Regions from separate parts of the Pradoshia sp. TA40_28 genome, predicted to be linked through region 1. Evidence: riboswitches for the same ligand, from Rfam matches in the RefSeq annotation. Region 1 holds a riboswitch; each other region holds the start of a gene.
What was found. Region 1 has a riboswitch for S-adenosylmethionine ahead of metK (methionine adenosyltransferase). Riboswitches for the same ligand answer to the same signal wherever they lie in the genome.
Positions count from the first base shown of each region.

Region 1 (10,181 bases):
TAGGGATCCAATACTTTTGATAGCATAGGTGACCACCATAAGGCAACCGCTAGAAGCGTCCCTAATAATGTACCTAATATAAAACTGATTACCGTCTCAAACACTGTCAGTCCGAGATGGCTGATCAGGCTGCCATCCTTTATTTTTTCAATCAGCATTTGGGTGATTTTAGAAGGAGAGCTGAACAGAAGAGGGTCTATCCAGTTAAAATGACTTGCGAGTTCCCAAACAGTAAAGAATAAAACGAATATAACACCCTGATAGAGCCAAACTTTATGTTGGGTGTTTTTTAATTGTTGGATATAGTTCTTGTGGAGAAAATTAATTTTTTGCTTATGATCCGTCAAACTGTTCCATCTCCTTCCATATAAGCTGAAATACATCTGAATAGTCTGGATGGTTTCTTGCGTCAAATGGAGACAATGCTCTTAACTCTTTTGGGACATCAAACTCCATGTGAATTTTTCCTGGTTTCGGAGAAAGGAGGAAGACACGATCACTCATGGCTACAGCTTCTCCTATATCGTGTGTAACTAGAATGGCCGTTTTTTTAAAGGACTTTAATGTGCTTGAAACAATATCTTCAAGTTTGAGTTTGGTTTGCAAATCTAGAGCTGAAAAAGGTTCATCGAGTAAGAGAAGGGTTGGGTTTGTTGCCAGGGTTCTGACAAGCGCTACCCGTTGGCGCATTCCACCTGATAATTCTCTGGGGAATTTAGTCAATACATCTTTCAAGCCGATTTCTTCCAATAAAGCGATGGTTTGCTCTTCATGCTTTGGGTCCAATTGCTTTAACAATTTTAGTCCAATCAGAATATTTTCTTTAATCGTTTTCCAGGGAAATAAATAATCTTGTTGCAGCATATATCCGATATCCTGACGATTGGCAAGAACATCTTTTCCGTATAGGTTCACGTTTCCTTCGGTTGGTTTAAAGAGTCCGGATATAATGGATAAAAGGGTAGTTTTTCCACAGCCGCTTGGACCGAGGAGGGAAATAAATTCCCCCTCCTCAATCGTAAGCGATATATTTTCTAATGCGATAGACGCTTGTGTTTTAGATAAATAGAGATGAGATACATTCTCTATTGTTAATAAAGGCATATCCTCTGCCTCCTTACCTTATTTGGAAACTTCTTCTGCAATTTTTGTATTTACCAAGGTTTTATGATCGATGTAGGAATCGATTTCCCCTGCTTCTTTCATGATATCCTGTAGATTTAGCCATTCTTCTTCATCAAGAATTGGATTTAGGGCAAAGGATTCCTGAGATTTATATCGATCAATGGCCATTTCAATAATCTCAACATCTGTATCTTCAAAATACGAGTGGATCGCTTTTGCGACTTCACTGGAATCCGTTTCTTCAACCCATTTTTGTGCTTTATAAATTGCTTTTGTAAAACGTTTAACTAGATCTTCATTTTCCTTCAAATAGCTTTCTTTTGCCATAAAGGTGGTGTAGGGCACATGGCCTGATTCTTTTCCAAAGGAAGCAACAATATGTCCTTTGCCTTCTTTCTCAAAGACACTGGCCTGTGGTTCAAATAACTGTACATAATCTCCTGTTCCTGAAGCAAAGGCGTTGGCAATATTGGCAAAATCAATATTTTGAATTAATTTAAGATCTTTTTTAGGGTCGATATTATGTTTTTTCAGTACATATTCTCCAACCATTTGTGGCATTCCACCTTTTCTTTGCCCAAGAAATGTACTATCTTTCAGCATGTTCCAGTCAAAGTTATCGATTTTTTCTCTTGAAACTAGGAAAGTTCCGTCTGTTTGTGTAAGTTGGGCAAAATTAATAACTGGATCTCGTGAATTTTGTCCATGAACATAAATGGAAGTCTCCGAGCCGACAAGTGCGATATCAGCTCCACCAGATAGAAGGGACGTCATTGTTTTGTCGCCGCCCCATGCGGTTTGCAATTCTACGTCAAGCCCTTCATCCTTAAAAAATCCTTTGGCCAAGGCAACATATTCAGGTGCATAAAAAATGGAGCGGGTGACCTCTGCTACTTTAACTTTTGTCATTTTTTCAGTTGGCTCACTTTCTTTGCAAGCTGATAAGCTAAAGATAAGCAGAACGGAGAGCATACAAAAGAAGATGGTTTTAAGATAGTGTTTCAAGGGAATTTCCTCCTTAGTAGGCAGTATGTATGCCAGAGTTTAGTTAATAGTATTGTATGTATGGTATATATTTGTGTGAATGCCCATGCTACAAACGTAAAGGAGTCCGGATTATGCAGAAACTACAATCATCACTTGGAAGTATCATAGATAAACGTCGATATCCATCACCGCATCCGGATATAGACTTATTTATCGTTACCTACTTATCGAATGGGTTGCTGGTTAAGGGCCTCTTAGCTGAACCTAAAATAAATGAAATAATGGATGGATTTTTATATTTGCGCGGAGGTATTAAAAATGTTGGAAAAGTCCGTCCAGGACGTATCATTCAGTTTGCAAGTCAGGGATTTGTTGTGTTTGCACCGTTTTATCGTGGTAATCAGGGGGGAGAAGGAGAAGAAGATTTTGCTGGAGAAGATCGTTGGGATGCCATTGCTGGATTTGAGCTTTTGAAGCAGCATAAAAAAGTTAATCCGAACAGGGTTCATATCTTCGGCTTTTCTCGTGGGGGTATTATGGCATTGTGGACTGCTATATACTGCCAGGATGCAGCTTCTCTTGTCACATGGGGAGGAGTTTCTGATATGACTCTAACCTACGTCGAAAGAATCGATTTAAGAAGAATGCTGAAAAGGGTTATTGGAGGTTCGCCAAACAAGCTGCCGGATGAATATAAATCCCGTACACCTTTGTATGAAATTGATAAAATCTCATGTGAAGTTCTGATTATCCATGGCGAAAGAGATGAAAACGTTTCGGTTGAACATGCCAATTTATTAAGAAGCAGGCTAAAAGATTACGGTAAGAGTTTCGATGTATGGTACCTTAAGGGGTATACTCATTATTTCCCTCCGAAAATAAACCGGCAGATTGTCACGGATTTGACGAAATGGATGAAAGAAGCGGCTTCAAATGGTACCATTGAAATAAAAGGATGAAACTGGGGGATGAGAGAATTGGGTATGCCAATGGAGTTAAATACACTCATTGTGACAAAGGCGAATGAAAAGCGTATTGGGGAGAATCTTTTTATTCTAAAAAAAGAAGGTTATCGTTTATATCCGATTGAGATCCCGATTGATATCAAAAAAACACTTGATGGAGAGTCGAGAGGAACAGCGCTGATAAAAAAGGTGGAATGGGAAAGTAAATATACGACCATTACATATGAATTGATTTCTCTAAACTCCAGTAATTAAAATGATACTAAAAGAACAAACCTTTATCCTGGTCATTGTTGGGCAAAAGGTTTGTTTTTACTTTGTATCGATACGTTGACGTATGAGAGGGAAATAAAAAATGGTGCCTTGAAAGTCAGATAGTATGACTTTTAGGCACCATTTCTTATTAAAATTTGATTGGTCCGCCTTTTAATTCAATCTCAGGATTGATATTTTTAAATTCCTTGAAATTATCTCTGAATTTATCAGCCAGCTCATTTGCTTTTTCATAATAGGCTTCTTGATTTTCCCAAGTTTTCTGGGGTTGTAAAACTTCATCAGGAACCCCAGGAACATGTAGAGGAATGGCTAATCCAAATATACTGTCTTGAACCGTTTCAATATTGGTCAGTTCGCCCTCTAATGCGGCTTGAATCATCAATCGTGTATAAGAAAGCTTCATACGGCTGCCGGTTCCATATTCGCCTCCGGTCCAGCCTGTGTTAACAAGATAAACCTGAACTTGATGTTCCTCTATATTTTTACCAAGCATCTCAGCATACTTTGTTGGATGCAGCGGAAGGAACGGTGAACCGAAGCAGGTAGAAAAGGTTGCCTGCGGTGAGGTGATTCCGAGTTCAGTACCGGCTAACTTACTAGTATATCCGCTTAAGAAATGATACATAGCCTGTTCTTTTGTTAATTTACTGATTGGAGGCAACACACCAAAAGCGTCAGCTGTTAAAAAGATGATGGTATTAGGATGGCCTGCAATACTTGGTTTGACGATGTTTTGCATGGCTTCTATAGGGTAAGCAGCACGCGTATTTTCTGTTAACATTCCATTATCATAATCTGCAACTCGTGTATTTTCGTCCACCATTACATTCTCAAGCACAGAACCAAATCGAATTGCATTAAATATTTGAGGTTCTTTTTCCTGTGAAAGATTAATACATTTGGCGTAACAGCCGCCTTCAATATTAAATACACCTTCAGGCGACCAGCCGTGTTCATCATCACCGATTAAACGACGGTTAGGATCAGCTGATAAAGTGGTTTTTCCTGTTCCGGACAGACCAAAGAAAAGGGCGACATCGCCTTCAAAACCAACATTAGCTGAACAATGCATAGAAAACACATTCTTCTCTGGAAGCAGGTAATTCATAATGGAGAAAATAGATTTTTTCATTTCTCCGGCGTATTCAGTGCCTCCGATTAGAACGACTTTCTTCTCAAAAGAGATGATGATAAATGTTTCTGAATGTGTACCATCCACTAGCGGATCTGCTTTAAATCCTGGAGCCGAGATAATTGTAAACTCAGGTGAATGATCAAGGAGCTCCTCTTCAGTGGGACGGATAAAAAGTTGATGGACAAATAAATTGTGCCAGGCATATTCATTGATGACTTGAATGGGAAGGCGATAATCTGTTGCAGCCCCGGCAAAACCATTAAAGACGAATAATTCATCTCTTTTTTCGAGGTAATCGATTACTTTTTCATACAGTTTTGAAAAAACAGCTTCAGATATCGGCTGATTAACGCTTCCCCAAGCTATTTTATTGATAGTGGAAGCTTCTTCAACAATAAATTTATCTTTTGGAGACCTACCAGTATATTTGCCTGTTTCTGCTTTAACAGCTCCAGTGGATGTAAGGACTCCCTCTTTTCTGGTTAATACTTTTTCAACTAATTGTGGCACGGAAAGCTGAATATGAATATTATCATGAGTAAGTAATTGCTTTAATTCATTGGAAACTCCTACACTGTTCATACGAGATCATCCTTTTCCAGAATTTTGATAAGTACATTATATGGAAATTAGTATAACACATTTAACATAATTATCCATACTAATCGCGTTGTTTTCCAAATCAGGGTCATCCTATTTGTTATATTTAAATAACAAATATAATGAAAACAGAGAATGAAATTTTGATATTTAAAATTAAAATAGAGCGTGTTTTATATATATGTTAATTTAGAATATTCACAAATTAATTATATCAATATTATTTTTAGATTGCGAATTTTAAACATTTTATTGTGCCTTTCCATAGGGAATCCAACTATGACTTGTTACCTTAACAATATATTCCTATTGATTTGTTGACAGGCTTTGATGAATAAGATATCATATACATTTAATATGGATACTCTTATCAAGACTCGGTGGAGAGACGAGCTCTATGAAGCCGGGGCAACCTGCAGTTTGATTCCTTTTATAAGTAATCACGCAAAGGTGCTAACTTGATGCAAGGTTATATTGCCTTGAACGATGAGAGTGAAAGGCAGATTTCTGAGACTCAGACCTTTCCTCTTTTAAAGGGGAAAGGTCTTTTTTCGTATAATCAGGAGATAATTAAAGATAATGAGTAGCCATAAACAGGGAAGCTGAAGGAGGAAGAAATATGTCTAATAAAAGACATTTATTTACATCAGAATCTGTAACGGAAGGTCATCCGGATAAAATTTGTGATCAGATTTCAGATTCCATATTGGATGAAATACTAGCTAAGGATCCAAATGCGAGGGTAGCTTGTGAAACCTCTGTTACGACTGGATTAGTTCTGGTTGCAGGGGAAATCACGACATCTACGTATGTTGATATTCCAAAAATCGTACGCGATACAATCAAAGGAATTGGGTACACACGAGCTAAATATGGCTTTGATGCAGAAACATGTGCTGTATTAACCTCTATTGATGAACAATCTGCTGACATTGCCCAGGGTGTTGACCAGGCTTTGGAATCAAGAGAAGGTACAATGTCTGATGAAGAGATAGAAGCTATTGGTGCGGGAGACCAAGGATTGATGTTTGGGTTTGCCTGCAATGAAACAGAAGAATTAATGCCTCTTCCAATTTCTCTTGCTCATCAATTATCTAGAAAGCTGGCTGAAGTTCGTAAGCAGAACGTGTTGCCATATTTGCGACCGGATGGTAAAACACAAGTTACGGTTGAATATGATGAAAATCAAAAACCGGTTAGAATTGATACAATTGTTATCTCTACACAACACGATGCTGAAACAACACTTGAACAAATTAAGAAAGATCTAAAAGAACAAGTGATAAAGCCCGTTGTTCCAGCTCATCTTATTGATGAAGAAACGAAATACTTTATTAACCCAACAGGCCGTTTTGTTATTGGCGGACCACAAGGGGATGCAGGCCTGACTGGACGTAAAATTATTGTTGACACGTATGGTGGATATGCACGCCATGGCGGAGGAGCTTTCTCCGGTAAAGATGCTACGAAGGTAGACCGATCTGCAGCTTATGCTGCTAGGTATGTAGCTAAAAACATTGTTGCAGCTGGTCTAGCAGATAAAGCTGAAGTACAGTTGGCCTATGCAATTGGTGTCGCACAGCCTGTATCTATTTCAATCGATACGTTCGGTACAGGAAAAATTGAAGAAGAAAGATTAATTGAATTAGTACGTGCTAATTTTGATCTTCGACCTGCCGGCATTATAAAAATGCTTGATCTAAGACGTCCAATTTATAAACAAACAGCAGCTTATGGGCATTTTGGACGCAATGACTTAAATCTTCCTTGGGAGAGAACAGATAAAGTAGGAGTATTACGTACTGAAGCTGGTTTATAAGAAGTCGATAAACATATTTAAATGAAAGAGGCATATTAATGTCTCTTTAGATTGTAGAAGGAATTCACAATTGGCCTATTAGAGGTCTATTGCTGAATTCCTTCTTTATTTTTGGATTTTTGACGAAGGAAAGTTAATGAAAAAGACTCCTGCTGGAATAAAAAGCGTACTTCGATTCAGCTCGAGTATTCCGAGAGGAGGGTTGATGCTTGCCCGTGGAAAAATTGAGCCCATTTTGCAGAAAATAGCGTTAACCGAATACGAGAGAAGATTTGAAAAAAAACGGTAGACTTGGTCCTGAAATAAGGAAACTTTGTCTACAGTCTTAAAGAGGCCTAATTATGCCTCTTTTTTTTTATGTCTAAAAGTGGTAGAATTTGGTGGTGTTATATTTTGGAATTACTATAGTTATATTTGCTGGCTGTATTTTTGCCCATGAAGCATTTATAACATATTTTGTTAAAAAAATATTATGATCTGATAGTTATGTACTAGTCAGAAGTAAAGTGAGTGGGTGAAAAGCAATGTGTGGATTTGTAGGATGCATGCATGATCAACGGCTGGAAAATCAGGATAAAGAACTTTTAAAGAGTATGAATGATCTGATTACACATAGAGGACCGGATGACGAGGGCTTTTATATAGATGAACATATTCAGCTTGGATTTAGAAGATTAAGCATAATTGATATAGAGTGTGGCCATCAGCCTTTAACATATGAAAATGAGCGCTATTGGATCATTTTTAATGGGGAAGTGTACAACTATCTGGAATTAAAAGAAATACTTGAAAAGCAAGGGATGAAATTTACAACAAACTCAGACACGGAAGTAATCTTAGCTGCTTTTGTTCATTATGGAGAAAAAGCAGTCGAAATGCTTCGCGGGATGTTTGGATTTGTGATATGGGATAAACAGGAGAAATCTGTTTTTGGTGCTCGTGATCCATTTGGTATTAAACCATTTTTTTATTTGGAAAATGAGGATAAGACCTATTTTGCGTCAGAGAAAAAGAGCATTTTGCATGCAATGGAAAACGCTGAATTAGATCCCTTGTCTTTACAACATTATCTAACCTATCAGTTTACTCCGGAACCAGCTACCATGACGAAGAATGTGAAAAAATTGCTGCCTGGACACTGCTTTACAAAGAGTATTGGCAAGCCTATGCAAATTCGTCAATACTGGAAAGCTGAATTTAAACCAATTCATCGCAGTGAACAGGACTGGATAAAAGAAATTCAGGATGTTATGTATGACAGTGTCAAAATGCATATGCGCAGTGATGTTCCTGTCGGTTCTTTTCTCTCCGGAGGAATTGATTCTACGATTATCGCTTCTATTGCAAAAGAATACCATCCTGGTATCAAAACATTCTCTGTTGGATTTGAACAGAATGGATTCAGTGAAATTGATGTCGCTAAAGAAACGGCTGATAAACTAGGAGTAGAGAACATCAGCTATATTATTACGCCAGAAGAATATATGAAGGAATTGCCAAACATTATGTGGCATATGGATGACCCACTGGCAGACCCTGCTTGTGTTCCTTTATATTTTGTAGCAAGGGAAGCACGTAAGCATGTGACAGTGGTTCTGTCAGGTGAAGGGGCAGATGAATTATTTGGAGGATATAATATTTATCGTGAGCCTCAATCCTTGGCTATGTTTGATAAGATTCCTTTCTTTATTAAAAAAGGACTAAAGCAAATTTCCACCTTAATGCCCGAGGGCGTAAAAGGAAAGAGTTTCATTGAGCGCGGCTGTACTCCGATAGAGGAACGTTATTTGGGGAACGCCAAGATGTTTATGGAAGAAGAAAAGAGAAAACTATTCAAGCTATATAAAGAAGGACAAGACTATACAACCATTACACAACCGTTTTATGCAGAAACATCAGAATATGATGATGTGAGCAGAATGCAGTATATTGATATTCATACATGGCTGCGCGGAGATATATTATTAAAAGCAGATAAAATGACGATGGCACATTCCTTGGAGCTTCGTGTTCCATTTCTTGACAAGAAAGTATTTGATGTAGCGGCAGGTATTCCGACGGATTTAAAAACAGCGTCTGGAACCACAAAATATATTCTAAGAAAAGCCGCGGAGGGAATTATTCCAGATCACGTGCTAAATCGTAAAAAACTTGGTTTCCCAGTACCAATCCGACATTGGTTAAAAAATGAAATGTATGATTGGGCTATTAAAATCATTAATGAGAGCCAAACTGATCATTTGCTCGACAAGCAAGTGATTATGAACCTAATGAACGATCATGTAACAGGCAGAGCTGATAATAGCCGGAAGTTATGGACTGTTTTAGTATTTATGATATGGTACTCGGTTTATGTCGAAGAAAAATATCCTTTTCAGGCAGAAGCTGAAAAGGATATACGGAGAGGCCAGATGGTTTAATCTTTATATGTTATGGCTTGTTTACCCATTTGCACCCACGCTTTTTCAAACTCAGCGGCGGGTGCTTTTTTATTCTTGATTCCTGTTAATGGATCATTAAAATAGATATAATCCTGGTCATAGCCCGTCACTACAACAGAATGCTCTTTATATGTAATCGATATTTTTCCATTTGGTGTTACCCAAGTATGAAAATAAGATGGGTCAAGCTTTTGATAAGCTGTATTAATGATAATCCAGATAGGTCGATTAGATGAAAGATATTTTTTGATGTGATCGAAGTCCCTATTAGTGAAGTCAATTATTCTGCCGGGCATATATCGTTCTGCCAATTCTTTAATGGGGGTATGATACACTCCAAGCCCAGGTTTATTAGTAGAATACATATCTCCAATAAATCCATCATTAGGGTCACCATAGTAAACTTGTCCATTTATTTTTTCCATTTTGGAAGGGTTCTTTTTTAGTTGCTCGGCAAGTGTTAGCTTTTCCGCATGAATACCGGCATATTGAAGTAGCATCGCCAAGCTGGTTACTTCACACCCTCTTGGAAGCTCAGGCAGCTGTTTGACTATAGGGACATCAAGCAAAACTTCATCTTTTATTGGATGATTAGATGCCTGCAGCTGATCTTGGAATAAAGAAACCGTATAGTCTACCGGTTTATTCATTAGTTTATAAAGCTGATTTGTAAAGGTTGTGAAACTGGAGTTATAGCTTTTCCAGCCTGCATACAATAAAATAATCATGAGAAGACTGAGCAAGAATGTCAATGGGTGAAATTTACGCCGGAGATAAACAGCTGTTGAAATGAGAATAAGTAACAAGAAAATTAAAATGAAAGGATTCATTAT
Region 1 covers NZ_JCATZO010000019.1:1,053-11,233, reverse strand. Annotated here, with positions in the region: gene AC58NB_RS16730 (ABC transporter permease) at 1-347, opposite strand, end outside; gene AC58NB_RS16725 (ABC transporter ATP-binding protein) at 334-1,104, opposite strand; gene AC58NB_RS16720 (ABC transporter substrate-binding protein) at 1,123-2,130, opposite strand; gene AC58NB_RS16715 (alpha/beta hydrolase family protein) at 2,244-3,071, shown strand; gene AC58NB_RS16710 (DUF2584 domain-containing protein) at 3,090-3,332, shown strand; gene pckA (phosphoenolpyruvate carboxykinase (ATP)) at 3,481-5,070, opposite strand; SAM riboswitch class I at 5,453-5,581, shown strand; gene metK (methionine adenosyltransferase) at 5,708-6,907, shown strand; gene AC58NB_RS16695 (hypothetical protein) at 7,044-7,196, shown strand; gene asnB (asparagine synthase (glutamine-hydrolyzing)) at 7,432-9,327, shown strand; gene AC58NB_RS16685 (C39 family peptidase) at 9,324-10,178, opposite strand.

Region 2 (10,181 bases), on a different contig from region 1:
CCAAATTAATCCATCCTTTTTCAGCAAATTGCTTAATTTTCTTACTGAGTGAAGATGGCGTTTCGTTATACTGGCCATTTTCATCTGGTAATCCGGCATTCGGATAACAACTTACATGGGCAGTGCTTAACTCAGATAAAGACCTGATATGCTCAGCCATGAACTCGGGACCCGTTGCACAATTAAGTCCAATCGCAAGGGGCTTCATATGCGTGATTGATATATAAAAAGCTTCAATGGTTTGTCCTGCAAGAGTGGTTCCCATTGGTTCAATCGTTCCTGAAATGATTAACGGCACTTCTCTTCCCAAAGTCGAGAATGCTTTTTGCATTCCGATATAAGCCGCTTTCACATTTAGTAAGTCCTGTGACGTTTCCAAAAGTAGCACATCAACTCCGCCATCCAGTAACCCCTTCGTTTGTTCTTCATAAGACTCTGCCAATTGTTCAAAAGTGGCTCCACCTGTGACGGATAGGGTTTTAGTGGTAGGTCCCATTGAACCAGCAACAAAGCGAGGGCTGTCAGAAGTGTCAAATTGATTAACAGCTTTTCGTGCCAATTGGGCCGATTGTTTATTAAGCTGATAAGCCAGATGGCCAAGATTGTATTCATCTAAGACAATTGGCGTTGCACCGAACGTGTTTGTTTCAATAATGTCCGCTCCCGCTGCCAAATATTCTTCATGGATGGATTGGATTATATCGGGACGGGTGATCGATAAGTACTCATTGCACCCATCGTATTGTTCTCCGCCAAAATCCTCCTCTGTTAAATTATGTGCCTGAATCATAGTTCCCATTGCTCCATCCAGAATCACAATTCTTTCACCTAATAAGTCTTTTAATCTTTCTGCTTTCATAATAAATGCACTTCCCTATTGACAACTGATTTTTGTTCCTTGATGTATCGCACTAAACGCCCGCTTAATTCATATTTCATAAAAGGTGTAATAATATAAATTCCATTAAATAATTCCTTTGCGGCATCCACTAATTCTTTTGATATGGCGAAGCTTTCACGTGCGCAACTCTCTTGATCAGCACCCGCCCTTTCCATTGCTGTCCGAACATGCGCCGGCAATGATATTCCAGGGACTTCATTATGTAAAAACTCTGCATTCCTATGACTCGTTAAAGGCATGATGCCAATAAATATCGGCTTCGTAATATGCCTGGTTGCTGCGTATACTTCCTCTAATTTTTCGATACTGAATACTGGCTGGGTCAGAAAATAATCTGCACCTGCCTGAATCTTCTTCTCCATTCGCTGTACAGCTTTATCTATGTACTTTACATGTGGGTTAAAGGCTGCAGCAACTTCGAAATTTGCCCGGCTTCCTAACGATTTTCCGGAATAGGATCGGCCTTCATTCAATTGCTTGATTAATGAAATTAAGTCCATAGAAGAGAGATCATATACGGAAGTCGCTCCTGGAAAATCTCCAATTTTTGAAGGATCACCTGTCACGACTAAAACCTCAGATAATCCGAGGGAATGCATCCCCATTAAATGCGATTGCAAGCCAATCAGATTATGATCCCTACAAGTTAAATGGACAAGGGGCAATGTATTTAACTTAACTTGTAAAATGGAAGCTACGGCCAGATTCGATATTCTCGGGGAAGCCAATGAATTATCCGCAAGGGTAATCGCATCAGTACCTGAATCTAATAAATACTGGCTTCCTCTCAAAAACTCTTCTAGCCCAAGTGTCTTCGGTGGGTCCAGTTCAACGATGACGGTCGTTTGTCTTTTAGCTTTACTTGAAATTGTATCAGGCCCTGTTCGGTTAAGGTGAATGCCTTCATAAGAGAAAGGTTGATTTTTCGGCTCGGCTACAAAATCTTTTTCCTTAACAGGAAGAAGACCCTCGATCCCTTTACGTATGGCTTGAATATGTGCAGGCGTCGTCCCACAACATCCCCCTAACAGGCGTACGCCCTGCTTCGCAAGCTGTCTGGAGCTGTTGATGAAATAGTCAGCTTCTGTTGAATAGACATATCTTCCATCAGACAAATCAGGTAAGCTAGCATTCGGGTATGCTGCATAATACGTATCTTTTAAAAGCGGCACTTCTTCATACGATTGAATCATATGGTACGGGCCCATCCGGCAATTAATCCCGACGACATCGGCTCCTTCCTTTTTTAAAAGAGAAAACGCCTCACTGACATGCATTCCATTTTGCAATAGACCTGTTTCATGCAGGGAAATATTCGTGATAAAAGGAAGATGGCTGTTTTTTCTTCCTACTTCTAAGACCATTAGTAATTCTTCTAAATCATAATAAGTTTCCAGTAAAATTCCGTCTGGTTCTTCCTTCAATAAAGCGAGCAGCTGCTCTTCAAAATATGCCTTAATTTCATTTAATGTTAATTCCGACTTTCTAAAGCTCCGCAATCCCCCGATTGTCCCAATGACAAAGGTATTCGGGTCAGCAGCTTCTTTGGCCAGTTTCATTCCGGCCCCATTAATCTTGAAAACTTCCCTTTCGAGGCCATACCTTTTTAATTTATGGAAATTTGCACCGAATGTATTGGATTGAATGATATCAGCACCCGCCCCAATATAACTTCTGTGCATCTTTTTGATTTGATCAGGATCTGTCAGATTAAGTTCTTCAAAACAGCTATCAATTCCAAAAGAATATAAAAGTGTACCACTCGCCCCATCTGCAACCAGAATTTTTTCATCTAACGTCTCCAAAAGATTCACTGTCTTTCCCCCCTAATTTGGTAAAGTGAATGGATGATGAGGAAAACAGACTAATAGAAAAGAGCTTTCATTATATGAAAGCCCTTTTCCTAAGGTCTCTCATCTTTCAAGCAATGCTTGCTGGATTTAGCACCTTGGACTTTAGAATCCAGGTTGCTGAGATTTCAACGGGCCAGTCCCTCCATCTCTCTAGATAAGAATATGAAATTATATATTTACCTAATTTACTATAAATTTTCAGTTATTTCAATCTATTTAGATAATTAATTTGATAGAGTTAGCCATTTATTTTTTTGGGTATGTTACGTATAGGAGTGATGATAAATGAAAGAGATCTTAACCAATCAATTTAAAAATCCAACTGGTGTACTTGGAAAACTAGCTGGTAAAATCATGGCCTATGAAAATGAAGAATTGTATGAATGGACATTTGCTCAATTATCTATTAAACCGAATGATACGCTGCTTGAAATTGGGTTTGGCCCCGGGGAAGGAATGCATATCCTTTTTGAAAAACACCCGACCGTTCAAATCGATGGAGTTGACCCATCTGAAGAAATGGTTAAAAACGCAAGCAAACGAAATCAGGAACAACTCGACCGCAATCAGCTTCGTTTATTTAATGGAACTGTACTCGAATTGCCCAGTCCAATGGTGTACGATAACATTTTTAGCGTAAACAGTTATCCATTATGGGATAACCAGGAAGCTTGCATTCAAAAAATACATTCCTTATTAAAAGAGAATGGCGGCCTTACAATCACAGTGCAACCGAGACAGGAAGAGGCAACGGAAGAACAGGCTCATCAATATGCGGAAGAAATTAAAGAGGTTCTTACGAAGACAGGATTTAAATCTGTTAGAGTTCAAACGAAACCAATGAAACCCTGCTTATCCATCAATGTTACGGCCACTAAGTAGCCTTTTATCGAATAGGTAAATAAATCGATGCATCTTATGACATTCCATATGTTTGTCACTCGATAAAAAAGGCGAACATCAATTGGCTCCCTAGTACAGTTTTGATTGAATTTCTATTATTTAGGGTATAGTATAAACATATAAACATATAGTAAAAAAACCAGAGAGCTGGTAACTCCCTGGTGCAACTAACAAGCGAGTGGTATGCAAATTAGTTAGTTCTTAGGAGAACCACCCTTATGCTTTGGTCGGCGCGGGGTGGTTTTTCGTTTGCCCTTAAGCTTGAGATTGGCGAATCGCGTGGCGATGCCTGCAGCAAAAGTTGTTAAGAAAATCATGGCTACATCTTTTGCCAGAGCTATAAGAAAATCCATTGGTATATCACCTCCCCTCACTTGTTATAAGGAAAAGAAGGCGCATACCACCCGCACCATATAGTTGCATGAAAATTATACCATATCCATTGTTAATGACATAATCGCCTTCGGTTGTCTTTTCAGAGCCTTTCTTCATTTCTAATAAGAATGACAATTTCTATTGATTTGAGACTATGAATGTGACTGCATTCAATCCGAAAAGTATACAAGTTGGATTTTCATGCAGCTTCCAAAAAAAATAGGTGTCCGTAAACCATTATGGCTTACAGACACCTATCTACGATTTCGAACTTTTTATTTTTCTATATTCTCCAAACTTAAATAAAACTGCAATGATCGCTAGCCATGCACAGCCTGCAATAAAACCGGCAATAACATCACTCGGAAAATGAACCCCCAAGTAGATTCGGCTGTATCCAATCGTTAAAATCATGAATGTACAAATTGCATAGACACCTAATCGGACCGGCCAGCTCTTGGTGATTCTGGTTGTTATGATCATCAGTGCCCCATATAGGATGAAAGAGGACATAGCATGGCCACTCGGAAAACTAAAACTATTTACCTCAACCAATGGATTTAACGAAGGTCTCTCTCGTTGGAAAATCCATTTTAAATAATGGTTCACATAACCACCTGACAATGTCACGGTAGTTAAAAAGACAACACTTAAAGGACGTTTTTTAAACAATAAAAACAAAGAGAAAATGATAACCAACAGGATATTGCCTTTTACTGAACCTAAATTCGTTATAAAAATAAGCACTTTTGTGCTCAGTTCATTAATACTGCCCTGAACCTCCTGAATAATCATCATATCAAACTGATAAAGTTCATTATCATTTAATTTATCTGCAATATCGACAAATAAGAGCGTACAGACAATAAAGAGGGTAATCAACACGAAAAAGGATATAAAATGAATATTTAAAAAGGTATTCGTATGCTTCTTCAATTTTCGCCCCCCTCTATTTGATCCTAATGAATAAACTCCATAAACTCATCCCATTTTAGAGTCTACATAGGTTTTGACATGTTGTTGGAATGCTGAATAGGCCTCTGCCTCTTCTCTATAAACTTGCCTTTCCCCAAAGCTAACATGTAGTGTGTCCAAATTTAACTGAATAACCGTTTCGTATTCATACGTTGCATTACCAATTAAATCAACCCAAGTTTTATCCTGCAAATCATGAACCTGACACTGTACCATTCCACCTGGATTATAAACATGCAAGACTGCTTCATCCTCGAGGTCGTCAACCCATTTAGTCACGAGGCTGGAGGCTGACATGGCCGTTCCACAGGCATTCGTAAAGCCCACTCCTCGTTCAAACGTACGAACAAAAATGGCCCCCTCCTCCAGACGAGAAACGAAGCTGACATTTACACCATCTGTAAACCATTCATTCTCTCCATTCAGCTTAGTTGCTATTTTTTCTTGCTTATCTGAATGAATGACCTCTTTATCAACCAGACTGATTAAATGAGGATTTGGTACAGATAAAGTTGTAAACATAAGGTTCTCATCAATAAAAGGTAAGCGCTGGTTGATGATTTCGTCCAATTCCGTATTCATCGGCAAGGCACTGGTTGCTTTGATGACCGGAGATATTTCGACTCGGTATGTAGGGATATCCTTATACATGTCAGGCTCTTTCGTTACCTGCAGATTGGCTTTCATGGTCTCAATCAACAGATTATTTTTCTGTAATTTTTCCTGGACATATCGCCCAACACAGCGGAGGCCATTCCCACACATGGAAGCTTCCGAACCATCTGCATTAAAGACTCTCATTCTAGCATCTGCTGACTCACTGTTCATCACAAAGAGAATCCCATCTGCTCCCTCTGTGCCACTGCGCTTACACATATTGATAGCTAATTGGCTTCGTTCCGGATCTGATAATGGCAGCTTGGTCTCCATTTCATCGATTAAATAAAAATCATTATTGGAACCATGTACCTTAATTATATTGATATCCATTTTCCTGCTCCCTTCAAACAACTTTCATCTACCATCTATATCACCATTATAAAACATAATGGGCAAAGAGCTAAAGTTTATCCTCTTTGTGATGTGATTTAGTGGTTAATGATTTTGCTGTTGGAGGTAATCGATACAATAACAATACCCTATTCTTTTTTCATCTTCTGTCGCTCCCTCCGTAAACGTGAGGGAGGGTGTATTAGGATCAAGGAAATGTTGACTATAATAGGTGGGCATCCATCCGCTTGAATAGTGCACAATATTTCGCTGATTATAAGTTTGTTTGACCATAAATTCTGCCCCATGCCTGATTTCCCCGCCATATTGCCGGATACCATAAGAATTGGTTACATGGCTTGTACTCCTTTTCCCTAACTGTTTTGATTGCTGATACGTCCCTATTTGTTCCTGTTCGGCTGTTAGAATATCAATTGAACCATTTAATCCAAAATGGCTTCGATATTCACATAAAACGGTGCCCTGGCTATCTAATAAAACATATCTTCTTGGTAAAAAAATGAGTAGAAAGGCTGGCACGACCCACATCCAAATATTTTCTCGTTTATCTCGCAGAACGCCAACCAAATCCCCTTCCGTTGAGAAAATGGTCATATGAAGCGTAGGCGCAGGTAAAAATCCAAGAAAATACTGACCGTCTTTTAGTGGCGAGCTAGCTTTTTCAAGTTCTTTCTCTTTAGCTCCAGGGAGTTTCTTCATTCTGTATTTTAACCTGGCATTTCGATTGACTGAGAATAGAACCAGTACACTAAATGGTAATGTTATGATTGCGGCAAGAATAATATCCAATCCAATTAGCCAAGTAAGTAAAAAACAGAGGAGACCGACTACAAAGTATGCAACTAATTCTGCTGTATATATACTATAAATTTTTTGGTAATAATGCTTAGTAGTCAAAGAGTTTTCACCGCCAATTCTATAAGCCTTCACTAACCATCTATACATTCTATGTAGGGCACGTCCAAAATAGTAATTAGAAATAAAAAAAGACCCGGCAAAATAGATGCCCGCAGTCTTATTTTAAGGATCTTATTTCAATATTCGAATGGTTAACGGGATGCGGTAATAATGCCCATAATATGCCTTTATTGCAGCAACGATGGTAAATACCAATACATAAATTCCAATCAGCCATGCAATGATAAAACCAAGTCCGATAAACATCAATATAAAGGCTATAAAGGTGTAAATGGTATAGCTGATTAAGAAATTGAAGTATTCCTTCCCATGATAATCAATAAATTCAGAATCATTCTTTTTAATTAACCATATAGCGAGCGGTCCAATCAGCACAAAGAAAAAACTGCTCAAATAGATCGCCATTGCCCATAATTTATCATTTGTATTTTGCACTTGTGTTAAACCTCCAGTGTTCTAATTCTCTATATAGTTTAATACGATTCAATTCCCTGCAAGGTTTCAAAACTTACATGATTTCTTTGATTGCCTCATACACTCTATACATATATAAAGACAAGTCTACAATTTGACTTTATAACCTGTAAGAGGGAGCTGGTAAATTTGTTTGAAGAATGGAAAGCAATCGTACTTGGGATCATTCAGGGTTTGACAGAATTTTTACCTATCTCAAGTACTGGTCACTTATATTTGGGTAGGCATTTATTCGGTCTGGATGAGGCTGGATTATTGTTGGATACCATGCTGCATACAGGTACACTTCTTGCTTTACTCGTCTTTTATTGGCATGAAATAGTAAAGCTACTTAAAAATCCTTTTTCTAAACTGACGTTGCTTTTGTTGCTCGGAACAATCCCTGCCGTTTTGGCAGGTGTGCTCTTTAATGATTATTTCGAGAGCATCTCTAAGTCTGGAATTACAATCGGCTGGGAATTCCTTATAACAGGATTGGTCTTATGGTACGCAGATATTATGCCCAAACAAGACAAAAATTTAGTGGACATGACGTATAAACAGGCATTATTTATTGGAAGCTTCCAAGCAGCCGCTATTTTCCCTGCAATCTCCCGCTCCGGTTTTACCATGGCAGCTGGCCTTATGAGCGGACTAAATCGCGAAACCGCAGCCTATTTTTCCTTCCTCCTCTCCATACCTGTAATATTTGGAGGAATATTATTTAAAAGTAGAGATTTAGTGACAGGACCGGTCGAAGCTATTTCATTTCAAGGATTATTTCTCGGTACCATTTTTTCGGCTCTTTTTGGGTATCTAGCTGTTTCCTGGATGATTAAGTACATTAAAAACCACTCATTAAAGCCTTTTGCTATCTATGTCATCCTATTGGGAATTGTGATATTGATCCTTCAGTACCTCCATATTTTTTAATGTTTTTTGGGGATCAAACGATTAAAAATGACGTTTAAAAAATGTACAAAAATGACGATAAAAAACTATTTCATTTTACTAAAAAATCTTGTATGATACTCTCAGAAATACTTTATTTCAAAAACCGTATAAGCAAAAATTAGGGAAGGCAAATGGTGCGCCACCAGTAATGGTTCTAGTGGGTTCGATTCCCACCCCGAAATTTTTTGATAGTACATTTATTAAAAAATTTCGAGGGGAAATCGCAGTTAGCGGCTGCCCTCATACGGAGGGATCTGTATGTTGAAAAAACGTGATTTATCAGACTGTCCTGTTTTATTTGAATTAATGATTCACCCTGATGTCTTCCCTTTTGTGCGCCATAAAACGCAGCAATATGAAGAATATCTCTTCCTTACTAAACAAATGATTGAAGCTGAAGAGAGAGGCGAACTAATTTCACGGACCATCCTCGATGAATGGGGAAATCCGATTGGTACCATTACCCTTTATGATGTATCCAATCAAGCTGGATTTCTAGGGACATGGTTAGGGAAGCCTTATCATGGTAAAGGATATAATCAATTGGCCAAACAGCATTTCTTTGAAGAATTATTTTTTGAGCTTGATATTGAAACGATTTTTCTCAGAATCAAGAAAGAAAACATCCGATCTCTCAAAGCAGCTCAAAAGATGCCTTATACCATGCTTGCTAATGACAGTCGCAAGGCATTGTATGAGGAAATCAATTCAGGGGCGTACTCATTTGATTTATTTGAGATTACGAAGGATCACTTTACCTTATCTCAAATGCGGCAACCAACAGAGGTTTCTGTATTCGATCTAAAAGAAGCTTAAAAAAAACAGGTGTTATGCCCGTCTTGTTATAGACTGTGCATACACCTTTTTTAGATTCCTGGCTTCACTCATTTTTTTGCCAGCACTTGTTGTTCATATAACTTTTTAAGGATATACGTTTTATATAATTCTAGCTTTTTCCTTTCAATTGGATGCCTTCTTATTCCGTTTTCTTTAAGCTTGGCTACATACCAGCCCTTCGAACCTGTGTATGCCATTCTGTTCCCCCACTCCATTCATTACTTACCCCAATATATGAGTGAATTTAATAATTATGACAGCACAACGGAATAATAGAATGCCTGTCTTATTTCAGAATGATTTATGGTATAATTTTTTTCATTGTCATACTTACGAGCACGGAGGCATTATATTATGAACTTATCTATTTTTACTAAGGAGAATTTCTCAAGAATCATTTCGGTCTTCTTTCCGATTTTGATTACGCAGCTGGGTCTGTTTGCTATCAGCTTTTTTGACACGTTTATGTCCGGAAAAGCCAGTCCGGAAGATTTAGCAGGGGTAGCCATAGGCACCTCTATATGGAGTCCCTTCTATAATGGCTTTGCCGGGATTTTACTAGGTGTTACGCCAATAGTGGCCCATCTGATTGGTGCTAAGGAAAAAACAGGCAAAATACGGTTTTCCGTAATGCAGGCTATCTATGTAGCTGTTGCGATGTCTCTCATTCTGATTGGTGCAGGTGCCTTAGTGCTCAAACCATTATTAACAAGTATGAACCTCGAGCCGAATGTATATCGAATTGCTCACGGCTATTTAGTCGCTTTGGCATTTGGGATCTTGCCGGTTATGATCTATAATGTCCTGCGGTCTTTTATAGACGCACTTGGCAAAACCACGGTTTCTATGTTAATTACCCTTATAGCCATCCCTGTCAATGTTATTCTTAACTATATGTTTATATATGGAAAGTTAGGCGTGCCTGCATTTGGAGGGATTGGGGCTGGTATCGCTGCAACCATTACTTATTGGGTCATCACCTTGGTTGCGGCAGTATTTAT
Region 2 covers NZ_JCATZO010000004.1:83,681-93,861, forward strand. Annotated here, with positions in the region: gene metH (methionine synthase) at 1-859, opposite strand, end outside; gene AC58NB_RS06345 (bifunctional homocysteine S-methyltransferase/methylenetetrahydrofolate reductase) at 856-2,715, opposite strand; SAM riboswitch class I at 2,812-2,915, opposite strand; gene AC58NB_RS06350 (SAM-dependent methyltransferase) at 3,040-3,636, shown strand; gene AC58NB_RS06355 (hypothetical protein) at 3,852-4,010, opposite strand; gene AC58NB_RS06360 (phosphatase PAP2 family protein) at 4,291-4,968, opposite strand; gene dapF (diaminopimelate epimerase) at 5,014-5,997, opposite strand; gene AC58NB_RS06370 (hypothetical protein) at 6,103-6,963, opposite strand; gene AC58NB_RS06375 (DUF4870 domain-containing protein) at 7,048-7,371, opposite strand; gene AC58NB_RS06380 (undecaprenyl-diphosphate phosphatase) at 7,540-8,322, shown strand; gene AC58NB_RS06385 (GNAT family N-acetyltransferase) at 8,602-9,159, shown strand; gene AC58NB_RS06390 (DUF2639 domain-containing protein) at 9,228-9,377, opposite strand; gene AC58NB_RS06395 (MATE family efflux transporter) at 9,535-10,181, shown strand, end outside.
Region 2: another riboswitch for S-adenosylmethionine. It lies ahead of AC58NB_RS06345 (bifunctional homocysteine S-methyltransferase/methylenetetrahydrofolate reductase); the one in region 1 lies ahead of metK (methionine adenosyltransferase).

Region 3 (10,181 bases), on a different contig from region 1:
GGACCATAGCTCAATGGAATCAATCAGCTTTTTACCTGCCTCACGTCCTCCCTTTATTCCAAAAACAACGACTGCTCCTGCTCCTTTAGGTAAATATTTCTTCGCCTTTTCAAAATCATTATGGTCTGGATCGCCTGGATATGAGACCCAGGATACGGCAGGATGTTGTTTTAAATAATCGACTATTATTCTTGTATTAGCGATATGCTCTTTCATTCTTACATGCAGGGTTTCCAATCCAAGAATAAATTGAAAGGCGTTGTATGGACTTAGGGACGGACCCAAATCTCTCAATAGCTGTACCCTTGCCTTTGTAATAAAAGCTGCGGCTCCAATTGCCTCACTATAAATCAAGTCATGATAGCTTGGGTCTGGTTCTGTAAACCCAGGAAATTTAGGCGAATTCCAATCAAAATTCCCGGCATCTACAATCACTCCGCCTAATGTCGTTCCATTTCCAAGTAACCACTTCGTAGCAGAATGAATGACGATGTCTGCTCCAAATTCAATCGGCCGTGTTAAATAAGGAGTGGCAAAAGTATTATCAATGATCAAAGGAATTCCAACTTCATGGGCAATCTCCGCAACCCGTTCAATATCTAGCACTTGCAGGCTTGGATTTCCGATGGTCTCTGCAAAAATCGCTTTCGTCTTTGAAGTAATGGCTTCTCTGAAATTTTCTGGATTCACTGGATCTACAAATCTTACATCAATCCCATACTTAGGAAGAGTATTAGCGAATAAATTATAGGTTCCTCCATATAGAGTGGAAGCAGAGATAATTTCATCACCTGATCCTGCAATATTTAAAATGGAGAGTGTGATAGCCGCAGCACCACTTGAAACAGCTAAAGCTCCAATTCCCCCCTCGAGTTCAGCTATCCTTTCCTCAAATACACTTGATGTGGGATTATGGATTCTCGTATAAATATATCCGGGTTCAGCTAATCCAAATAAGTTCGCAGCATGATCTGTATCTTTAAATAAATACGCATTTGATTGGTATATTGGTACACTTCTCGCTCCTGTTAATGGATCTTGCTGTAGGCCTCCGTGTATACCCACTGTTTCAAACCGATACTTCTTTTGCTCGTTTGCCATTTTACATCTCTCCATTTCGTTTTAGTAGAGAAGTGAGTAAATGAAAAAACCTCTTCACAAGAAGAGGTAGGCATTTTCCATCTCTCCTTATCTCCCGGATATATATCCGCAGGAATTGGCACCGTGTATGATAATAAATACCGGTTGCCGGGCTTCAAAGGGCCAGTCCCTCCACCTCTCTTGATAAGAATCAAGCAACTATTAAGTTGTTAAAACTATAGCATATCGATATATACTAATCAACTGATTATTCTGAATTTTTAAAATAAATATATTATACGCTTATAATCTGCAAACTTCTCCTACAATATTTCATAAAAAGTAAGAAAAAGTGTATGTCGATTATATAGACATACACTAGCAAATCGTTCATCGACATATTTCCTAAGAAATAATCCCTATTAATCTATAATTAATTTTAATCGATCCACGAGATATGGAACGGAATGAAAGGCATATATTTTCTCTATTACTTGATTATCCTTAATTAAAATGAGGCACGGTACACTTTCAATTTGATATTTTTCTGCAAGTTCTTTTGAATAGTTAAGATTCACCTTTTCTAATGGTGCACTAGGGAGAACTTCTTTTGCGATATCAAGCATTCTTCCAGCTATTTGACAGGTACCGCAAAGGGGGGTAAACGTATAGATTGCTTTATTTATCGAAGCTTGATCGTTCATTTTGCTTAACATCCTTTATTTGTTTTAAAAATTCAGCCTTCACATCGATATTGGCTGCTAAGAGAACCGTTGCCAAATGATACCCCGGGGCATTTGCCACTTCCCGATAGGTCCGATCGATATATAAATGAAAAGCGTTCGGCATTTCTCGCCGCAGCTGTTTTCTTAGCTTTTCTCCGGATTCATCAGCATCAGCCAAAATATACACTTCCTTATTTTCAAGTGCATCGACTAATTCATCCAATTTCGAAAGACTAATCGTTCCATTCGTGCATATGATTTCAACGGGTTCATTTAGAACAGCTTGTACCCTTTTACGATCAGTTGAACCTTCCACTATAATTACTTTTTCGTTGAGAGACTCCCACATGTTTATCACCTTTTGCCAGGAGACTATGTTAAACACACATAGATTCTCGCCATTTTATTACAAGTATCTTACCCTAACCAGCTAAAAAGTAACAATTGATAGTTAGGATCACTAAAAAAGAAAGAAGCAAAGCTTCTTTCTCCTTTAATCTTCTTTAGTTGCTGTTTCGTATTGGTCAGCATCCATTAATTCTTCGTATTCACTTGTTTCGGATGGTTCAATTAAAATCATCCATGCTTTTTCATACGGAGATTCATTTACGTATTCTGGATTATCCATTAATTCTTCATTTACTTCAACAACTTTACCACTGATTGGAGCATATAATTCAGATACTGTTTTTACAGATTCCACACTGCCAAATGGTTCATTGCGTGTTAATTCATCTCCAACTTCAGGAAGCTCTACAAATACGATATCTCCCAACTCTTTTTGAGCAAAATCAGTTATGCCGATTCGAATCTTTCCGTCTTCTTGTTTAACCCATTCATGCTCTGCTGTATATCTTAATTCTGCTGGAATGCTCATGATCTTATCCCCCCAAAATGTATATATGGTTCTTACCTCATCATGACATCAAACTACTCATTTGACAATAATTTCATGCCCATGAATTTTGGAAATTTTCTTCCTTGAACCCGACAGTTACTTTCTCTCCATCATAAGCGATTGGACGCTTAATCAACATCCCGTCAGATACAAGTAAGGTAAGCATTTCATCTTCTGACATTGTCTTCACTTTATCTTTTAATCCAAGCTCTCTGTATTTCATACCACTTGTGTTGAAAAATTTCTGAAGTGGCAATCCGCTTTTTTTATACATTGTTTCCAATTCTTCTTTGGACGGTGGATTTTGTGCTATATCGATTTCCTGATAGGATATTCCATTTTCATCAAACCATTTTTTAGCTTTTCTGCATGTCCCACATTTGGGATACCAAAAGAATGTTATCATTGTTTTTTCACCTCAATTGAAGCATACCATATTTTTTTAGCCCGCTTAAACTGATTTACATTGCTTAAATAAGTGTCCATTAGTCTGCTCTATATGAAAAAAGAAAAAAGCCCGGTTTTTTCACCAGGCTTCCTCTATAACCGTCTAGATTAAACAGTGTAACGTTCAACTTCAATTAATTTTTCTGATGCTTCACGTTTAGTTGCAATGACATTGATTGGTGTGAAACGTGTAAATTTACGTAGAGCAGAGGTCATCATACGTAATGTATCCCCTGTTTCTGTTGCCACCAATGTTTCTTTAGCATGCTTTTCAATTTCTCCAAATGCTTCCTGGCAGAAGATCTGAGTATAAAGTAATTTTTGTTTATTCTTTTCCAGTCCATCTTTTTTAATTGCCTTCTCTGTTCGAAGAACAACTGATTCCATTGCATAGATGAAAGAAGCGATATCTGCAATATTCACAAGAATTTCTTGTTCTTTTTCCAGCTCAGTACCGTATTTTTGTGCAGCTAATCCCGCAATCATAATACCGATATTTTTGGCATTTTTAACGAGATGCTTTTCTTGATCAAGCGGCTCAGTACCCGGCTCTTCAGGCATAAGCATCATTAATCCCTCAGACAGTTCCTGTGCTTTTTGCAAGAGTGGTAATTCACCTTTTAACGCTTTTTTCAAGAATGTTCCAGGTACAAGCAGACGGTTAATTTCGTTTGTACCTTCAAATATACGGTTGATGCGAGAGTCGCGATACATTCTTTCAATTTCATATTCAGCCATAAATCCATATCCACCATGAAGTTGAACGGCTTCATCGACAACATAATCCAGTACTTCAGAAGCAAAGAATTTATTTAAGGAACATTCGATCGCGTATTCAGCAATAGCCTTTGCGACTTCTTTCCCATCTTTGACCTCTTCATCACTAAGTCGGCTCATTCTTTCTTCAAATAATCCAACAGTTCTGTAGACAGAGCTTTCTGCTGCATATATTTTGGAAGCCATTGTAGCCAACTTTTCTTTTGTTAAATTAAACGAAGAGATTGGTGTTTTAAATTGCTGGCGCTGATTAGCATACGTAGCAGCCAATTCAAATCCGCGCTTGGAAGCCCCAACTGCGCCAACCCCCAATTTATAACGGCCAATATTAAGAATATTAAAGGCAATCACATGCCCTCTTCCCGCTTCACCCAATAAGTTCTCAACAGGTACTTCAGCATCTTCAAGGATTAGTGTTCTGGTTGAAGAGCTTTTGATTCCCATTTTCTTTTCTTCTGCTCCAGTAGAGACACCAGGGTATTCTCTTTCAACGATAAATGCAGAGAATTTATCTCCATCAATTTTCGCATATACAACAAATACATCAGCAAAGCCTGCATTTGTAATCCATTGTTTTTCACCATTTAAAATGTAGTGAGTTCCAGCTTCATTTAATTTAGCTGTTGTTTTTGCTCCGAGTGCATCAGAACCTGAGCTTGGTTCTGTTAAAGCATAGGCAGCTAATTTTTCACCCGTAGCTAATAATGGCAGATACTTTTGTTTTTGTTCTTCATTACCAAATAAAACGATTGGCAGTGATCCGATTCCAACATGTGCTCCATGAGAAATGGAGAATCCTCCTGCACGTGATAATCTTTCTGAAATCAGGGCAGAGCTTACTTTATCCAAGCCTAAACCGCCGTATTCTTCCGGTACATCCGCACCCAATAATCCAAGTTCTCCAGCTTGCTTCAATAATTTCACTGAACGATCAAACTCATGATTTTCTAGATATTCCACTTGAGGCAACACTTCATTTACTAAATAATCTTCAGTCGTTTTTGCAATCATTTTGTGCTCATCTGTATAATCCTCAGGAGTAAACATATCTTCTGCTTCAATATCCTCAATTAAAAATGCTCCGCCTTTTAATACTTCTTCAGTTTGATTAGCCACTATATTTCCTCCTTATATGGAGATGACCAGGGAGTTTCTATGCCCAATCATCTCATCCCTTTTACATTTTTATGCCAATAATTCAAATACACCAGCGGCGCCCATGCCTCCGCCAATACACATAGTTACAATGCCAAATTGCTCATTACGACGTTTCATTTCATTTAAAAGTGTCAGGGTTAATTTTGCACCGGTACAACCAAGTGGGTGACCCAATGCAATCGCACCGCCATTCACATTTACTTTCTCCTCATCGATTCCCAAGTGGCGTATGACTTGAATGGATTGAGATGCAAATGCTTCATTCAATTCAAATAAACCAATATCCGATAAGCTTAATCCAGCCAGCTTAAGCGCTTTAGGAATCGCTTCTACCGGACCGATCCCCATAATTTCAGGAGGTACACCCGCAACAGCGAATGAGCGGAATTTCAAAAGTGGTTTGAAGCCTTCCGCTTCCGCCTTCTCCCGGTCCATCAGTAAAACAGCTGCTGCTCCATCACTTGTTTGTGAAGCATTGCCGGCTGTCACTGTTCCTGTAAGTGAAAATGCAGGTCTTAATTTCCCCAGTACTTCCTTTGTCGTCCCTTCACGAACCCCTTCATCGGTTGTAAATTGGACAGAGCGCTCTTTCAATTTATGATCTGATCCAACATGACGAAGAGTCACATCTACTGGAACAATTTCATCTTTAAACTTTCCATCACGGATGGCCTGTGCAGCCTTTTGATGACTGCGTACAGCAAAGGCATCCTGTTCTTCACGTGTTATACCGTATTTTTTTGCAACCTCTTCTGCTGTATGTCCCATTCCCATATAGTATTCAGGAGCTGCTTCAGCCAATTTGGAATTTGGACGAACAACATGCCCCATCATTGGAACCATACTCATCGATTCAACCCCGCCGGAAATGACCGTTTCTGAATGCCCGAGCATAATTCGCTCCGCACCGTAGGCAATAGATTGCAAACCTGATGAACAATAGCGGTTAATCGTAATAGCTGGCACATTGTATGGCAAACCTGCCAAGGCGCCGATATTACGTGTCACATTAAGCCCTTGCTCAGCTTCAGGCATCGCGCAACCAAAGATCATATCATCAATTGGCCCGTCGTAATTTTCTGCTCGTTTCAGAGTTTCCTTTACTACTAATGCACCTAAATCGTCTGGTCGAACATTTGCAAGAGTTCCTTTTTTGGCTCTGCCAACCGGGGTTCTGGCTCCGGCAACAATTACTGCTTCTCTCATGCCAATCCTCCTCTTAATCAATCAAATTTCTGTTCTATTAGTTACGTAATGGTTTTCCTTTAACAAGCATATGTTGCATGCGCTGTTGGGTTTTCCCTTCCTGGACAAGACTAATGAACGCTTCTCTTTCTAAATCAAGTAAGTACTGTTCATCTACCTCTGTTCCATATGGCACTTTTCCGCCAGCTAAAACATAAGCAATCTTTTGGGCGATTTTTAAATCATGCTCTGAGATATAACCGGAATAAAGCATGGACTGCGCTCCCAATAAAAGAGCCGCATAACCCGGTTCACCTGATACCGGAATTTTTTTGCGTACCGGCGGCTTATAGCCCGTATCATACAAGGCAATAACAGCCTGTTTTGCATCATATAGCTGATGATCAGGATTAAAGCTGATTCCATCATTGTTATTCAAGAAGTTATTTTCTCTGGCTTCGTCACCTGAAGTCGATACTTTGGCCGTAGCAATTGTTTCAAACACATTAATAGCAATCTTAGTAAGGTCGAAATCAACCCCGTTCGGTAAGCTATTCAAATATTTAATATAAAGCTCCTTATTTCCACCGCCGCCAGGTAATAAGCCGACACCGGTTTCTACCAAGCCTATAAACGTCTCAGATGAAGCCTGTATTTTTGCTGCAGGCAGGCAAATTTCAGCCCCGCCGCCTAGCGTCATATTAAACGGTGCGGCAACGACCGGCTTCCTACTATATTTAATATTCATCATTGCTTGCTGGAATTGACGTGTTATCATTTCCACATCAAAAATATTGTCATCTTGTACTTCCATCAGAATCATAGCCAAGTTGGCTCCAACGCAGAAGTTTTTACCTTGGTTCCCTATGACTAATCCTTTGTAATTCTTCTCTACTTCTTCAATTGCATAATTAATCATATTGATAATGTCAAAACCAATCGCATTATTAGGTGAATGGAATTCCAGCAAGGCTACGCCATCACCTATATCGATCAGACTGGCACCGCTATTCTTCTTAATGACCCCTTTTTGTTTCTTAATCAACTTCAAATTAATATTTTTTTCATTCACTTCAAGTTGTTGATATTCGCCGTTTGCATAATAAAGAGTTCCATTTTCTCCTTCTTTATAGAAGGTTGTAGCGCCACTATCTATCATTTGCGTAATCCAATCAGGAACACGTTGGCCCTCCTCCTGCATCTTGGCAACGGATTTCTCTAAACCAATCGCATCCCAGGTTTCAAATGGTCCAAGCTGCCATCCGAATCCCCACTTCATTGCCTGGTCGATGGCTACAATATCATCCGCAATGTCACCAAGTAAGTCTGCCGAATAGAGTAACGTAGGGCTGATCACATTCCATAACAATTCACCGACACGATCATCCGAATAGATAAGCGCTTTCAATTTTCTTGCAGCGCCTTTCTCTTGCTTTACCATATCCAACGATGGAGCTTTTAAATTTTTCCGTTCAACATATTCCAAAGTGGAAGGATCCAGTTCTAGTATTTCTTTTCCTTTTTTAAGGAAAAATCCTTGGCCGGATTTACTTCCCAACCATCCGTTTTCAAGCATTTTTTTCATAAATTCAGGTATTTCAAATACAGATTTCTCTGCTTCATCATCTACATTGTCATATACGTTTTTAGCCACATGGGCAAATGTATCCAGTCCCACTACATCGAGTGTACGGAACGTAGCACTCTTCGGACGGCCAATTAAAGGACCAGTAACAGAATCAACTTCACCGATACTATAGCCTCGCTCCATCATTTCACGAACGGTTACTAATAAACCATAGGTTCCAATTCGGTTTCCAATAAAATTCGGGGTGTCTTTTGCTATTACGACGCCTTTGCCTAGAACATCTTCCCCAAATTGTTTCATTGCGCTTACTACTTCAGGTGATGTTGCGTTGGTTGGGATAATTTCTAGCAGCTTCAAGTATCTAGGTGGATTAAAGAAATGGGTACCAAGGAAATGCTTACGGAAATCCTCAGAACGTCCTTCCGCCATGGCCTCAATGGAAATCCCAGATGTATTCGAACTTATAATACTGCCTGGTTTTCTATATTCATCTATTTGTGCAAATACACTTTGTTTAATATCAAGTCTTTCAACAACGACCTCAATAATCCAGTCACAGTCATTAATTTTCGACAAGTCGTCTTCAAAATTTCCCGGCTCTATAAGAGATAAATTCTTCTTGGAGGTTAAAGGTGCAGGTTTTTGTTTAAGTAGTTTTTGAATGGATATTTGGGCCAAACGATTACGTACTTGTTTGTCTTCAAGAGTTAGCCCTTTTTTCTCCTCATCCGCGCTAAGTTCTCTTGGAACAATATCCAATAGCTTAACCGGAATTCCAATGTTGGCTAAATGTGCTGCGATTCCCGAACCCATAACCCCTGATCCAAGTACAGCTACTTTTTTAATTTGAAGGTTCAACATTAAATCCCCCTTTAATTTGAATGAATGCTCATTCATTTTTACTGCAAAAAAATATGGAATAAAAATCCTACATCTCTAACTATAAAAGATTTTAGAAAATTCCGCAATTGTAAAATCAAAAAAATGGTAATTTGTTATTAATTTTTAGTTTGGTCAAACTAATACAGGAGGTGATTTTAATGGCAAAGCTTAAAAAGAATCCAAGCAAAGCAGGAGTCAGTGCTGCAAGCGTTAAGGGGAATGCCGGTCCACATCATGAAAAGCATCATTCTAAAGTAAACAGTCAGAATAACCAATTTAAAAAATAAGTTTCTTTATACATTTATATGTACAAGGTGTAGGTATTGCGCTCCGCCTAAACTAGGTAAAAACAAAATATACCCCAAATCATCAAATGAATTGGGGTATATTTTCATTCATAATTATTAGGCCATTATTTTTTCTTCCTGCATGGAAATGATTGTTCCGGCATTTCCTTTTAATGCTTCCAATGCTTTATCCAGGGATGTAATGATTGTCGAACGGCCTGGTCTTGATTCTGCAAATTGAATGGCAGCTTCTACTTTAGGAAGCATACTGCCTGGTGCAAAATGACCTTCCTCCGCCAATGCTTTTATTTCCTGAGTTGTAATGGATTCTAGTTTTTGTTGATTCGGCTGATTATAGTTAATATAGATGTTATCTACTGCAGTCAAAATAATTAAAGCGTCTGCATCTACTAATTCAGCCAGCTTCTCAGAAGCAAAATCTTTATCGATAACAGCTTCTACTCCAATTAATTCATCATTGGACTTCAGAACTGGAATACCACCGCCGCCTGTAGAAATAACAATCTTTCCGCTTTCCACAAGACTGTTAATACTCTTATGCTCCAGTATGCTGACTGGTTTTGGGGAAGGCACTACTCTTCTCCAACCTCTGCCTGCATCTTCCTTAAAGGAAGCACCAGTCTCTTGGATTAGTTTCATCGCTTCTTCTTCTGAGTAAAAAGGACCAATTGGTTTTGTAGGATTTTTGAAGGCTCCGTCATTTTCATCAACAACAACCCTTGTTACAATCCCCACTACATCCTTGTGAATTCCTCTTCTGGAAAGGGCCTTGTCCATTGCATTTTCCATCCAATACCCAATCATCCCCTGAGACATAGCTCCGCATGTATCAAGAGGCATGGCTGGATTTTTTTCTGAATCAGCCGCTTTTTGCTGAAGAAGAATATTACCAACTTGTGGACCATTACCATGTGAAATGATAATATCCATTCCATTCTCCACAAGTGTTGCAAGCTGTTCAGCTGTTTTTTCAAGGGCCAGCTGTTGAGCTTTTGCACTGGCATCACCAGATTGAATGGCATTACCACCTAAAGCTATAACTACTTTCTTTCTTTCCATAGTAGACTCGATACCTCCAAATATCAGTTGATGTTTAGAAATCAGGTTAAATAGTAATGCCTCCAGTGATCAAT
Region 3 covers NZ_JCATZO010000010.1:45,880-56,060, reverse strand. Annotated here, with positions in the region: gene AC58NB_RS13645 (O-acetylhomoserine aminocarboxypropyltransferase/cysteine synthase family protein) at 1-1,101, opposite strand, end outside; SAM riboswitch class I at 1,186-1,291, opposite strand; gene AC58NB_RS13640 (thioredoxin family protein) at 1,503-1,784, opposite strand; gene AC58NB_RS13635 (toprim domain-containing protein) at 1,759-2,154, opposite strand; gene gcvH (glycine cleavage system protein GcvH) at 2,299-2,682, opposite strand; gene AC58NB_RS13625 (arsenate reductase family protein) at 2,756-3,109, opposite strand; gene AC58NB_RS13620 (acyl-CoA dehydrogenase FadE) at 3,259-5,043, opposite strand; gene AC58NB_RS13615 (acetyl-CoA C-acetyltransferase) at 5,113-6,291, opposite strand; gene AC58NB_RS13610 (3-hydroxyacyl-CoA dehydrogenase/enoyl-CoA hydratase family protein) at 6,329-8,719, opposite strand; gene AC58NB_RS13605 (YuzL family protein) at 8,899-9,027, shown strand; gene arcC (carbamate kinase) at 9,145-10,107, opposite strand; gene arcD (arginine-ornithine antiporter) at 10,154-10,181, opposite strand, start outside.
Region 3: another riboswitch for S-adenosylmethionine. It lies ahead of AC58NB_RS13645 (O-acetylhomoserine aminocarboxypropyltransferase/cysteine synthase family protein); the one in region 1 lies ahead of metK (methionine adenosyltransferase).